Regions from separate parts of the Streptomyces sp. NBC_00557 genome, predicted to be linked through region 2. Evidence: predicted binding sites of a transcription regulator. Region 2 holds the regulator's gene; each other region holds the start of a gene.
The links. Region 2 encodes HrcA, which represses chaperone genes, less so after heat shock. Its sites were predicted from a motif close to TTNGCACTCNGNNNNNCNGAGTGCNAA; they were not measured.
Positions count from the first base shown of each region.

Region 1: the regulator HrcA is predicted to act here: its motif matches at 2,349-2,375, upstream of groES (co-chaperone GroES).
Region 3: the regulator HrcA is predicted to act here: its motif matches at 1,968-1,994, upstream of groL (chaperonin GroEL).

Region 1 is NZ_CP107796.1:3,292,896-3,297,364, reverse strand. Features, by position in the region: gene OG956_RS13825 (THUMP-like domain-containing protein) at 1-272, opposite strand, end outside; gene OG956_RS13820 (polysaccharide deacetylase family protein) at 363-1,325, shown strand; gene OG956_RS13815 (polysaccharide deacetylase family protein) at 1,322-2,185, shown strand; gene groES (co-chaperone GroES) at 2,522-2,830, shown strand; gene groL (chaperonin GroEL) at 2,952-4,469, shown strand, end outside.
Region 2 is NZ_CP107796.1:5,473,508-5,477,976, reverse strand. Features, by position in the region: gene dnaJ (molecular chaperone DnaJ) at 45-1,178, opposite strand; gene hrcA (heat-inducible transcriptional repressor HrcA) at 1,179-2,195, opposite strand; gene OG956_RS23890 (MBL fold metallo-hydrolase) at 2,365-3,087, shown strand; gene OG956_RS23885 (DUF3097 domain-containing protein) at 3,122-3,943, shown strand; gene OG956_RS23880 (Uma2 family endonuclease) at 3,915-4,469, opposite strand, start outside.
Region 3 is NZ_CP107796.1:1,768,961-1,773,429, forward strand. Features, by position in the region: gene dnaK (molecular chaperone DnaK) at 1-1,868, shown strand, start outside; gene groL (chaperonin GroEL) at 2,120-3,739, shown strand; gene OG956_RS07130 (cold-shock protein) at 3,955-4,155, opposite strand; gene OG956_RS07135 (Hsp20/alpha crystallin family protein) at 4,299-4,469, opposite strand, start outside.

The DNA of each region.
Region 1 (4,469 bases), 2.2 Mb from region 2:
AGCCGCTCGGCGCGGTACGCCGCCACGCTCGCCCGCGTCGACTGCTCGACCCCGTTCGGCGTGAAGAACATCCGCCCCGCGTCCGCCGCCCCGAACTTCGCCGCCGCCCGCTGCCGCAGCCGGGCCTGGCCGAGCGCCGCCGACACCAGCGCGGCCGGGTGGTCGCGGCGCAGCCGGGTGGCGACGGCGAGTTCGTCGGCCGGGGCGGTGTCGCGGACCTCGTCGAGGAGGGCACGGCCTTCGGGGGTGAGGAGGAGAGCGAGGTCGTTCACCCGGTCATTGTCGGCCAGTCGGTGGACGGCCCGCCGCCGGCGGCGGTGTTGCCGCGGGTTCCGGGGCGGCGCCTGCGAGGATCCGGCATCATGCGAGTCGTCGTACAAAACGATAAGAACCGGACGCGTCTCGCGCGTCTGGTCCTGGTCTGCGGAGCCGTCGCGCTGGCGGGTTCCGCGCTCCTGTCGGGCTGTACCGGCTCCGGCGCGCCCCGCGCCGAGCCCCGTCCCGCGCCTGGTGAGGGCGGCCCCGCGCACACCCCGGGCCCCCGACCCCACCCGGGCGCCCAGAGCGCCCGCCGGGCCGCCGAGGACGCCCGCCGGGCCGAGCACGCCCGGCTGGTCGCCGCCGCCCGGCGCTGGGGGCTCGACGAGGTCCCGCTGACCCCGCCCCCGCCGCCCGCGCACAAGCCGCTGATCACCGCGCGGGCCGGGTTCGAGGTGAGTCACCAGGAGGACTGGGACCTGCCCCCGGTCTTCACCAGCGTGCCCACCCGGCAGAAGATCGTCTTCCTCACGATCGACGACGGCGCGGAGAAGGACCCGGACTTCCTGCGGATGATGGAGGACCTGAGGATCCCGTACACCGCGTTCCTCAGCAACTACCTGATCAAGGACGACTACGGGTACTTCCGCAGGATGCAGTCCTACGGCCACACCCTGAACAACCACACCCTGCACCACCCCTACCTGCCGGGTCTGTCCTACGAGCAGCAGAGGACCGAGATCTGCGCCATGCAGGACATCATGGAGCGGCGGTTCGGCAGGCGCCCGACGCTCTTCCGGCCGCCGTACGGCAACTACAACCAGGACACCCTGCGCGCCGCCAAGTCCTGCGGCATCACGTACGCGCCGATCTGGAACGAGGAGGTCTTCGTCGACCACTGGGAGTACCGCGAGGAGGACCAGCGGATCCACCGCGGCGACATCGTCCTCACCCACTTCCGCGGCCGCTCCGACTGGAACGGCACGATGACCGACGACATGCGCCGCTTCCTGAACAAGGTCACGCGCGAGGGCTACGCCGTGGCCCGCCTGGAGGACTACCTGTGAGGCCGGGGGCACGACACGGGAGAACCCGTTCCGGACGGTGCCGCACCGCCCGGCGCGCCCTCGCGCTCCTCGCCTCGGCCCTCCTCCTGGCCGGCTGCGCCCAGTCCGTCGACCCCATCGAGCGGCTCGGCAGGAAGGCCGCCGAGGGGGTACGGCCGCACGGCGCCGCCCCGGACGAGAACTACCGCCGCTGGGGCCTGGCCGAGCCCCTCGCCCGCCCGCCGCGACCCGACGCCCGCGCCCTGCCCCTGCCCCCGGGTACGGCCGGCCGGCCCCTGCCCCGCGTCGTCGACCACATCCCCACCCGCGACCGGGTCGTCTTCCTCACCTACGACGACGGCGCCGACCGGGACCCCCGCTTCGTCGACATGGTCCGGGAACTGGGGCTGCCGGTCAGCATGTTCCTCACCGACAGCATCGCCGGCCCCGGCTACGGCCACTTCGCCCGCCTGCGCCGGCTGGGCGCCGGCATCGAGAACCACACCGTCGACCACCGCGCGCTGGCCGGGCTGCCGTACGCCGGGCAGCGGGCCGAGATCTGCGGCCAGCAGGACCGGCTCGCCGCCCGCCTCGGCGTACGCCCCCGTCTCTTCCGTCCGCCCTACGGCTCGTACGACGCCACCACCCTGCACGCCGCGTCCGGCTGCGGCATCTCGGCGGTCGTCCTGTGGCGCGCCGCGATGACCCCGGCCGACCTCGTCTACTTCCACGGCGAGCACCGGCTGCGCCCCGGCGACATCATCCTGGTCGGCCCCGACGAGACGACGGGCCCGAGCCTGCGCGAGCGCACGGCCCGGCTGCTGCGCCGGGTGCAGCAGCGGGGGCTGACGGTGGGACGGCTGGAGGACTACCTGAACTGATCGGCAGGGGGCGCATCGGCGGCCCGTACCGGGCGGACGGGCGCACCGGCGGCCCGAACCGATGGGACGGGCGCATCGGCGGCTCGAACCCGCTCCGCACGCGGCGCGCCGGCGCACAAAGGAGCCGGGGGAGCACGCGATTCGGCCGACGCGCCGCACGGCATTGGCACTCCGCTTGACCGAGTGCTAATCGCGGTCATAGTCTCGGCTCTGGCACTCCCCCAGGGAGAGTGCCAACAACGCGACGGGCAGGTCCGGCACCCGCGACGACGGATCGACCTGGTCGCCACCTCAGACAGTTAACCCCGTGAGATCTCCGAAGGGGGAGGTCGGATCGTGACGACCACCAGCTCCAAGGTTGCCATCAAGCCGCTCGAGGACCGCATCGTGGTCCAGCCGCTGGATGCGGAGCAGACCACCGCCTCTGGCCTGGTCATCCCGGACACCGCGAAGGAGAAGCCCCAGGAGGGCGCCGTCCTCGCCGTGGGCCCGGGCCGCTTCGAGAACGGCGAGCGCCTTCCGCTCGACGTCAAGGTCGGCGACGTCGTCCTTTACAGCAAGTACGGCGGCACCGAGGTGAAGTACAACGGCGAGGAGTACCTCGTCCTCTCGGCCCGCGACGTGCTCGCGGTCATCGAGAAGTGATCACCTCGAGCACCTTCTGCTCTTGAGCTGCGCCCCTGGCCCCCGCGACCGATAACGAAGCCGGGCGCCCGGGGCGCAGTTGTCTCACCACCCACAGATTTCCGAGAGGGCTCCCGCTGTCATGGCGAAGATCCTGAAGTTCGACGAGGACGCCCGTCGCGCCCTCGAGCGCGGCGTCAACAAGCTGGCCGACACGGTGAAGGTGACGATCGGCCCGAAGGGCCGCAACGTCGTCATCGACAAGAAGTTCGGCGCCCCCACCATCACCAACGACGGTGTCACGATCGCCCGCGAGGTCGAGATCGAGGACCCGTACGAGAACCTCGGCGCGCAGCTGGTGAAGGAGGTGGCGACCAAGACCAACGACATCGCGGGTGACGGCACCACCACCGCCACCGTGCTCGCCCAGGCGCTGGTCCGCGAGGGCCTGAAGAACGTCGCCGCCGGCGCCTCCCCGGCCGCTCTGAAGAAGGGCATCGACGCCGCGGTCAAGGCCGTCTCCGACGAGCTGCTCGCCTCGGCCCGCCCGATCGACGAGAAGTCCGACATCGCCGCCGTCGCCGCGCTGTCCGCCCAGGACCAGCAGGTCGGCGAGCTGATCGCCGAGGCGATGGACAAGGTCGGCAAGGACGGCGTCATCACCGTCGAGGAGTCCAACACCTTCGGTCTGGAGCTCGACTTCACCGAGGGCATGGCCTTCGACAAGGGCTACCTGTCGCCGTACTTCGTGACGGACCAGGAGCGCATGGAGGCCGTCCTCGACGACCCGTACATCCTGATCCACCAGGGCAAGATCTCCGCCATCGCGGACCTGCTGCCGCTGCTGGAGAAGGTCATCCAGGCCGGCTCCTCCAAGCCGCTGCTGATCATCGCCGAGGACGTCGAGGGCGAGGCCCTGTCGACCCTGGTCGTCAACAAGATCCGCGGCACCTTCAACGCCGTCGCGGTGAAGGCCCCCGGCTTCGGCGACCGCCGCAAGGCGATGCTGCAGGACATGGCCGTCCTCACCGGCGCCACCGTCATCTCCGAGGAGGTCGGCCTCAAGCTCGACCAGGTCGGCCTGGACGTGCTGGGCTCCGCCCGCCGCGTGACGGTCACCAAGGACGACACCACGATCGTCGACGGCGCCGGCAAGTCCGAGGACGTGCAGGGCCGCGTCGCGCAGATCAAGGCCGAGATCGAGAACACCGACTCCGACTGGGACCGCGAGAAGCTCCAGGAGCGCCTCGCGAAGCTGGCCGGCGGCGTGTGCGTGATCAAGGTCGGCGCCGCCACCGAGGTGGAGCTGAAGGAGAAGAAGCACCGCCTGGAGGACGCCATCTCCGCGACCCGCGCCGCGGTCGAGGAGGGCATCGTCTCCGGTGGTGGCTCCGCCCTGGTGCACGCCTCCAAGGTCCTCGACGGCAACCTCGGCAAGGCCGGCGACGAGGCCACCGGTGTCTCGGTCGTCCGCAACGCCGTGGTCGAGCCGCTGCGCTGGATCGGCGAGAACGCCGGCCAGGAGGGCTACGTCATCGTCTCCAAGGTCAAGGACCTGGAGAAGGGCCAGGGTTACAACGCCGCCACCGGCGAGTACGGCGACCTGATCAAGGCCGGCGTCATCGACCCGGTCAAGGTCACCCGCTCCGCCCTGGAGAAC
Region 2 (4,469 bases):
GGGGTGCGGAAAACACCCCGTACCCAGCGTCTCAGCGCCTCACCTCAGCGCCCGTTGAACGCATCCTTCAACCGCGAGAACAGCCCCTGCTGCCCGGGCTGGAACTGCCCCTGGGGGCGTTCCTCGCCGCGGAGCTTGGCCAGCTCGCGCAGGAGGCGTTCCTGTTCGGGGTCGAGCTTGGTCGGGGTCTGGACCTCGACGTGGACGATCAGGTCGCCCCGGCCGCCGCCGCGCAGGTGCGTGACACCCCGGTTGTGCAGCGGGATCGACTGGCCGGACTGGGTGCCGGGCCGGATGTCGACCTCCTCCATGCCGTCCAGGGTCTCCAGCGGCACCTTGGTGCCGAGCGCCGCGGCCGTCATCGGGATCGTCACCGTGCAGTGCAGGTCGTCGCCGCGCCGCTGGAAGGTCGGGTGCGGCAGCTCGTGGATCTCGACGTACAGGTCACCGGCGGGACCGCCGCCCGGCCCGACCTCTCCCTCGCCGGCGAGCTGGATCCGCGTGCCGTTGTCGACACCGGCCGGGATCTTCACGGTGAGGGTGCGCCGGGAGCGGACCCGGCCGTCGCCCGCGCACTCGGGGCACGGGGTCGGCACCACGGTGCCGAAGCCCTGGCACTGGGGGCACGGCCGCGAGGTCATGACCTGGCCCAGGAAGGACCGGGTGACCTGCGAGACCTCACCCCGGCCCCGGCACATGTCGCACGTCTGGGCGGACGTGCCCGGCGCCGCGCCCTCGCCGTTGCAGGTGTTGCAGACGACCGCGGTGTCGACCTGGATGTCCTTGGTGGTCCCGAAGGCCGCCTCGTCCAGCTCGACCTCGATCCGGATCATCGCGTCCTGGCCGCGCCGGGTGCGCGAGCGCGGGCCGCGCTGCGACGCCGTGCCGAAGAACGCGTCCATGATGTCGGAGAAGTTGCCGAAGCCGCCGGCCCCGAAGCCGCCCGCGCCGGCGCCGCTCTGCGAGAGCGGGTCGCCGCCGAGGTCGTAGACCTGCTTCTTCTGCGGGTCCGACAGCACCTCGTAAGCGGCGTTGATCTCCTTGAACCGCTCCTGGGTCTTCGGATCCGGGTTGACGTCCGGGTGCAGCTCGCGGGCGAGCCGGCGGAACGCCTTCTTGATCTCATCCTGCGACGCGTCGCGGCGCACGCCGAGAACGGCGTAGTAGTCCGTGGCCACTTACGACTCCGCCAGGATCTGTCCGACGTACCGTGCCACTGCGCGTACCGCTCCCATCGTTCCCGGGTAGTCCATGCGGGTCGGTCCGACCACGCCGAGCTTGGCAACCGCCTCGCCGCCCGAACCGTAGCCCACCGACACCACGGAGGTGGAGTTGAGTCCCTCGTGGGCGTTCTCGTGCCCGATGCGCACCGTCACGCCCGGATCCTTGGCCTCGCCGAGCAGCTTGAGGAGCACGACCTGCTCCTCCAGCGCCTCGAGCACCGGCCGGATCGTGAGAGGAAAGTCATGCGCGAAGCGGGTGAGATTGGCGGTGCCGCCGATCATCAGCCGCTCCTCGTTCTCCTCGACGAGTGTCTCCAGGAGAGTGGAGAGCACCGTCGAGACCGTACCGCGGTCCTCGGCCTCGAAGGCCTCCGGCAGGTCCTCGACCAGCTTCGGCACGTCCGTGAACCGGCGGCCCGCGACCCGGCTGTTCAGCCGCGCGCGCAGGTCGGCGAGGGAGGCCTCGCCGAAGGGCGCCGGGCAGTCGACCATCCGCTGCTCGACCCGCCCGGTGTCCGTGATCAGCACGAGCATCACACGCGCGGGGGCGAGCGAGAGCAGCTCCACGTGCCGGACGGTGGACCGGGTCAGGGACGGGTACTGCACCACGGCGACCTGGCGGGTGAGCTGGGCGAGCAGCCGCACGGTGCGCGCCACGACGTCGTCGAGGTCGACGGCGCCCTCCAGGAAGTTCTGGATCGCCCGCCGCTCGGGCGCGGTCATCGGCTTGACGCCCGCCAGCTTGTCCACGAACAGCCGGTAGCCCTTGTCGGTGGGGATGCGCCCCGCGCTGGTGTGCGGCTGCGCGATGTACCCCTCGTCCTCCAGGGCGGCCATGTCGTTGCGGACCGTCGCCGGGGACACGCCGAGGTTGTGCCGCTCGGTCAGGGCCTTCGACCCGACCGGCTCCTCGGTGCCCACGTAGTCCTGGACGATGGCGCGCAGCACCTGAAGCCTGCGTTCACTCAGCATTCGCGCGCACCTCCAGCATGTGGTCCCCTCGGTTCGCTCGGTCCTGCGTTCGTCCGCCTGGCACTCGTCGCATGCGAGTGCCAGCGTCCCGGGCCCAGTGTACGGCTGTCGGGTACACCCGGGGCAAGGTCGGTGCCCTCACGGCGGCTCGTGCGGATAGCGTCGCGGCATGACGGTGACTTGGGAAGAGCTGGGCTGGGAACGGCTGGCCGCGGGTGTCGGCCGGTGCCGGCTGCCCGGCTGGGACTGCACGGCCGGTCTGGTCCTCGGGGCGGGCACGGCGCTGATGGTGGACGCCGGCTCCAGTCTCGCCGAGGGCGCCCGGCTCCGGGGCCGGGCCGAGCAACTGGCCGGCGGCCGTGTGACCCATCTCGCGCTGACCCACCCCCACTTCGATCACGTCTTCGGGGCGGCGGCCTTCGCGGGAGCGGAGGTGTACGGGGCGGTGGGCCTGGACGCCGTCCTCGCCCACGAACGCGAGGCGCTGCGCCTGGACGCCGTCCGCAACGGACTCGCGGTGGCGGACGCCGACGAGGCGGTGGACGCGCTCGTGCCGCCCGGCCACCCGGTCTCGGGCGAGTGGACCCTGGACCTCGGCGGCGGCCGCCAGGTCCTGCTGGCGAACGTGGGCCCGGGCCACACCGGACACGATCTGGCGGTGCTGGTGCCCGGGGACCGGGAGGTGGTCTTCTGCGGGGACCTGGTCGAGGAGTCCGGCGAACCGCAGGCCGGCCCGGACGCCGTCCCGTCCCGTTGGCCGGACGCCCTCGACCGTCTCCTCGCCCTGGGCGGCGAGGACGCGCTGTACGTGCCCGGTCACGGAGCGGTGGTCGACGCGGGTTTCGTACGGCGCCAACGCGACGAGCTGGCGGCCCGTTTCGGCGTGTCGTAGGTACGGGTCCACCGGTTCTCCTATCGTCATCCGAATGCGCCAGTACTCCGCCGACCTGACCCCTCCCTGGAAGAAGCAGAAGCCCGTACCCGAGGTGCCCGCCGAACCGGGCCTCGTGGTGGAGGAGGCCGGTACCGGTTTCTGCGGGGCGGTGATCGGCTGCGAGGCGGGCACGGTGACGCTGGAGGACCGCTTCGGCAAGCACCGGGTGTTCCCCCTGGAGCCGCGCGGCTTCCTGCTGGAGGGCCGCGTGGTCACGCTGGTGCGGCCGTCGTCCGGCGGCCCCGCACGGCCCGCCCGGACCGCCTCCGGCTCGGTCGCCGTCCCCGGCGCCCGCGCCCGCGTGGCCCGCGCCGGCCGCATCTACGTCGAGGGCCGGCACGACGCCGAGCTGGTCGAGAAGGTCTGGGGCGACGACCTGCGCGTCGAGGGCGTGGTCGTGGAGTACCTGGAGGGCGTGGACGACCTGCCGTCGATCGTGTCGTCCTTCGCGCCGGGTCCGGACGCGCGGCTGGGCGTGCTGGTGGACCACCTGGTGCCGGGGACGAAGGAGTGGCGGATCGCCGAGTCGGTGACCAGCGAGCACGCCCTCGTCGTCGGCCACCCGTACATCGACATCTGGCAGGCGGTGAAGCCGGCCGCGCTGGGCATCGAGGCGTGGCCGACGGTGCCGAAGGGACAGGACTGGAAGACGGGCGTGTGCCGGGCCCTGGGCTGGCCGTCGGAGAACACCGGGGCGGTGTGGCAGGCGATCCTGAAACGGGTGACGTCCTACAAGGACCTGGAGCCGGAACTGCTGGGCCGGGTGGAGGAGCTGATCGACTTCGTCACGGCAGCGGGAAGCGGTGCGGCTTGACGTCGGGGAACGTGCCGAACCCGCTGCTGTCCAGGTCGATGCCCAGCGCCTCAATCCGCAGCGGTTCGCCGAATTTCCGCAGGGTCTGCTCCTTGTAGTCGGCCCTCTCCCCCTCGCCTTCGGGCCGCGTCAGCAGGACGCACTGCGCCATGATCGGATCGACGATGAGGTACACGGGGATCCCGCCCGCGGCGTAGATGGAGCGCTTGACGCAGTAGTCCCGCTCGACGCTGGTCTTCGACACCACCTCGACGACCATCGTGACGAGACTGGCCGGGAGCAGCCGGCCCGATGCAGGCAGGATTTCGGGTGCGACGACCACAAGATCGGGGACAGGCTCGCTGGCCTCGTCGACGATGTCGACATCCTGGGTCTGAAGGCTGTACCAGTGCTCAAGAGGAATCTGCCTCCCGAGCAGCATCACGATCAGGTTGTGGACCAGATCCGGGCTGGCCATCATCACGATTTCCCCCCGCAGGAGCTCCACCCTGAGTCCGTCGGGCGGCTCGAACCCCTCGAAGAACTC
Region 3 (4,469 bases), 3.7 Mb from region 2:
GCTCGGTCGGTATCGACCTCGGTACGACGAACTCGGTGGTCTCGGTCCTGGAGGGCGGCGAGCCCACCGTGGTCACCAACGCGGAAGGCGCCCGGACGACGCCTTCGGTGGTGGCGTTCGCCAAGAACGGCGAGGTGCTGGTCGGCGAGGTCGCCAAGCGGCAGGCCGTGACGAACGTGGAGCGCACCGCGCGCTCGGTCAAGCGGCACATGGGCGACCACAACTGGCGGTTCCCGGAGCACGGCGACGTCGACGGCAAGCGGTACACCGCGCAGGAGATCTCCGCGCGCGTGCTGCAGAAGCTCAAGCGGGACGCGGAGTCCTACCTGGGCGAGGACGTCACGGACGCGGTGATCACGGTGCCCGCCTACTTCGACGACGCCCAGCGGCAGGCGACCAAGGAGGCCGGTGAGATCGCCGGTCTGAACGTGCTGCGGATCATCAACGAGCCGACCGCGGCGGCGCTGGCGTACGGCCTCGACAAGGAGAACGACCAGACCGTCCTCGTCTTCGACCTGGGCGGCGGCACCTTCGACGTGTCGCTGCTGGAGATGGGCGAGGGCGTCATCGAGGTCAAGGCGACCAACGGCGACACCCACCTCGGCGGCGACGACTGGGACCAGCGGATCGTCGACCACCTGGTGAAGCAGTTCAAGAACCACTACGGCGTGGACCTGTCCCAGGACAAGATGGCCGTGCAGCGGCTGCGCGAGGCCGCCGAGAAGGCGAAGATCGAGCTGTCCAGCTCGTCGGAGACGACGATCAACCTGCCGTACATCACGGCGTCCGCCGAGGGCCCGCTGCACCTGGACGAAAAGCTGACGCGCGCCCAGTTCCAGCAGCTCACGGCGGATCTGCTGGACCGCTGCAAGGCGCCGTTCCACAACGCGATCAAGGACGCCGGGATCAAGGTCTCCGACATCAACCACGTCATCCTGGTGGGCGGCTCGACCCGTATGCCCGCCGTCACCGAGCTGGTGCGGGAACTGACCGGCAAGGACCCGCACAAGGGCGTCAACCCCGACGAGGTCGTGGCCATGGGCGCCAGCCTGCAGGCCGGTGTCCTCAAGGGCGAGGTCAAGGACGTCCTGCTGCTCGACGTCACCCCGCTGTCCCTCGGCATCGAGACCAAGGGCGGCATCATGACCAAGCTGATCGAGCGCAACACCACGATCCCGACCCGCCGTTCGGAGATCTTCACCACCGCCGAGGACAACCAGCCCTCGGTGACCATCCAGGTCTACCAGGGCGAACGGGAGATCGCCGCGTACAACAAGAAGCTCGGCATGTTCGAGCTGACCGGCATCGCGCCCGCCCCGCGCGGAGTGCCGCAGATCGAGGTCGCCTTCGACATCGACGCCAACGGCATCATGCACGTCTCCGCCAAGGACCTGGGCACCGGCAAGGAGCAGAAGATGACCGTCACCGGCGGCTCCGCGCTGCCCCGGGACGACATCGACCGCATGGTCCGCGAGGCCGAGCAGCACGCCGAGGAGGACCGCCGGCGCCGGGAGGCCGCCGAGACCCGCAACCAGGCCGAACAGCTCGTCTACTCCACCGAGAAGCTCATCAGGGACAACCCCGACAAGATCCCGGCGGACGCGAAGAACGAGACCGAGACCGCGCTGGCCGATCTGAAGGAGAAGCTGAAGGACGACAGCGCGGAGACGGCGGCGATCCGGCAGGCGATCGACCGTACGGCGCAGGCCGCGCAGAAGCTCGGTGCGGCCCTGTACGACAGGACGCGGGCCGAGCAGCCGGCGGGTGCGTCCGGGGCGTCGGCCACCGGCGGTACGGCCGGCGACGCGTCCGAGGACGAGGTCGTGGACGCCGAGATCGTCGACGACGACAAGTCCGCGGTCGGCTGAGAACAGGGACGTGGCCGGCCCGCCCGGCCGCCGTACCGTGCGGCGTGGCGCGGGCCGGGTTCCCTTGCCGTCGGGCATCCCGAAGTGCTAAACGAACACTTGGCACTCTCCCCTCGAGAGTGCCAACGGCTGGGTCGGGTGACGTGCTCGTGCGGCCGTGAGCGAGCCTCCGGTCGCGTGGGCGATCGTCGCGGGCGTCACCCCGGTCCGCCGCCGTCGACTCAGGATCATGCGGAGGAGACTCGCACCCGATGAGTGCCAAGATCATCGCTTACGAGGAGGAGGCGCGCCGCGCCCTGGAGCGCGGCATGAACCAGCTCGCGGACGCCGTGAAGGTGACGCTCGGCCCCAAGGGCCGCAACGTGGTCCTGGACAAGAAGTGGGGCGCGCCCACGATCACCAACGACGGTGTCTCCATCGCCAAGGAGATCGAGCTTCAGGACCCGTACGAGAAGATCGGCGCCGAGCTGGTCAAGGAAGTCGCCAAGAAGACGGACGACGTCGCCGGTGACGGTACGACCACGGCGACCGTTCTCGCCCAGGCCCTGGTCAAGGAGGGCCTGCGCAACGTCGCCGCCGGCGCCAACCCGATGGCTCTGAAGCGCGGTATCGAGAAGGCCGTGGAGGCCGTCTGCACGGCCGTGCTGGAGCAGGCCAAGGAGCTGGAGACCAAGGAGGAGATCGCCAGCACCGCCGCGGTGTCCGCGGGCGGCGACCGGCTGATCGGCGAGCTGATCGCCGAGGCCATGGACAAGGTCGGCAAGGAAGGCGTCATCACCGTCGAGGAGTCCAACACCTTCGGTCTGGAGCTGGAGCTCACCGAGGGCATGCGCTTCGACAAGGGCTACATCTCCCCCTACTTCGTCACCGACCCCGAACGCATGGAAGCGGTCCTGGAGGACCCGTACATCCTGCTGGTCGGCTCCAAGATCAGCGCGGTGAAGGACCTGCTGCCGCTGCTGGAGCAGGTGATGAAGGAGAGCAGGCCGCTGCTGATCGTCGCCGAGGACGTGGAGGGCGAGGCGCTGGCGACCCTGGTCGTCAACAAGATCCGCGGCACCTTCAAGTCCGTCGCCGTCAAGGCCCCGGGCTTCGGCGACCGCCGCAAGGCCATGCTCGGCGACATCGCCATCCTCACCGGCGCGACGGTCGTGTCCGAGGAGGTCGGCCTGAAGCTGGAGAGCGCCGACCTGGGCGTCCTGGGCCGGGCCCGCAAGGTGGTCGTCACCAAGGACGAGACCACCATCGTGGAGGGCGCCGGCGACGGCAGCGCGATCGAGGGCCGGGTCAAGCAGATCCGCGCCGAGATCGAGCGCACGGACTCCGACTACGACCGCGAGAAGCTGCAGGAGCGCCTGGCGAAGCTCGCCGGCGGTGTCGCGGTCATCAAGGCGGGCGCCGCCACCGAGGTGGAGCTCAAGGAGCGCAAGCACCGCATCGAGGACGCCGTCCGCAACGCCAAGGCCGCCGTCGAGGAGGGCATCGTCGCCGGTGGCGGCGTGGCCCTGCTCCAGGCGTCGGAGAAGGCGTTCGAGAAGCTGGAGGTGGACGACGAGGAGCGGACCGGTGTGGAGATGGTCCGCCGCGCGCTGACCGCCCCGCTGCAGCAGATCGCCCGCAACGCCGGCCTGGAGGGCGGTGTCGTGGTGGAGAAGGTCCGTACGCTGCCCGTCGGCCACGGCCTGAACGCCGCGACCGGCGAGTACGTGGACATGCTGGCCGCCGGCATCATCGACCCGGCGAAGGTGACCCGCTCCGCGCTGCAGAACGCCGCGTCCATCGCCGCGCTGTTCCTGACCACCGAGGCCGTCATCGCCGACAAGCCCGAGGAGAAGGAGAAGGCCGGCGCCGGCGCCGGCGCCGATCTGTGACCGTCGCCGTCCGGTGACGGCCCGGGGCGGGTGCCCGGCGGTCTCCGCACAGGACCGCGGACACCCGCCTCGCGGCGCGCGCCGGCGCCCGTCACGGCGCGGACGGCTCTTCAATCACGCGAACCTTCTGAACACGGACCGGGGCCTCGCATCACGCCCCCTCTCGGGTCACGAGCCGGTGCGCTGCGTCATGCGGCGAGCGGGGCGGAGCCGGATCAGAGGACGGTGACGGCACTGGCCTGGGGGCCCTTGTGGCCCTGGGTGACCTCGTACTCGACCCGCTGGCCCTCCTCCAGGCTCCGGAAGCCGGTGGCCTTGATCTCGGAGTAGTGCACGAAGAGGTCGGGACCGCTGTCCTGCTCGATGAAACCGAAGCCCTTGTCGGCGTTGAACCACTTGACGGTGCCCTGCGCCACGCTCGCTCCTGCTGTGTCGTACCGGTGTCAGCGGCGACATTCTCGCCGGGGATTCCTTCCGGACGCCGGGCGACACGCCTGGCCGGACGCACACCGAGCCCGCCGCGACGGGCGGGCTCGGTCGCCGGGTGCGGGCACGGCCGTCAGCCGGTGATCTCGATGCGCCGGGGCTTGGCCTTCTGCGCCTTGGGGACGGTGACGGTCAGCACGCCGTCGGCGAGTTCGGCGCTGATGTGCTCTTCGTCGGTGTCCTGCGGCAGCGTCACCCGGCAGTCGAACCGGCCGGTGCGCCGGGTGCGGTGGCGCAGCACGCC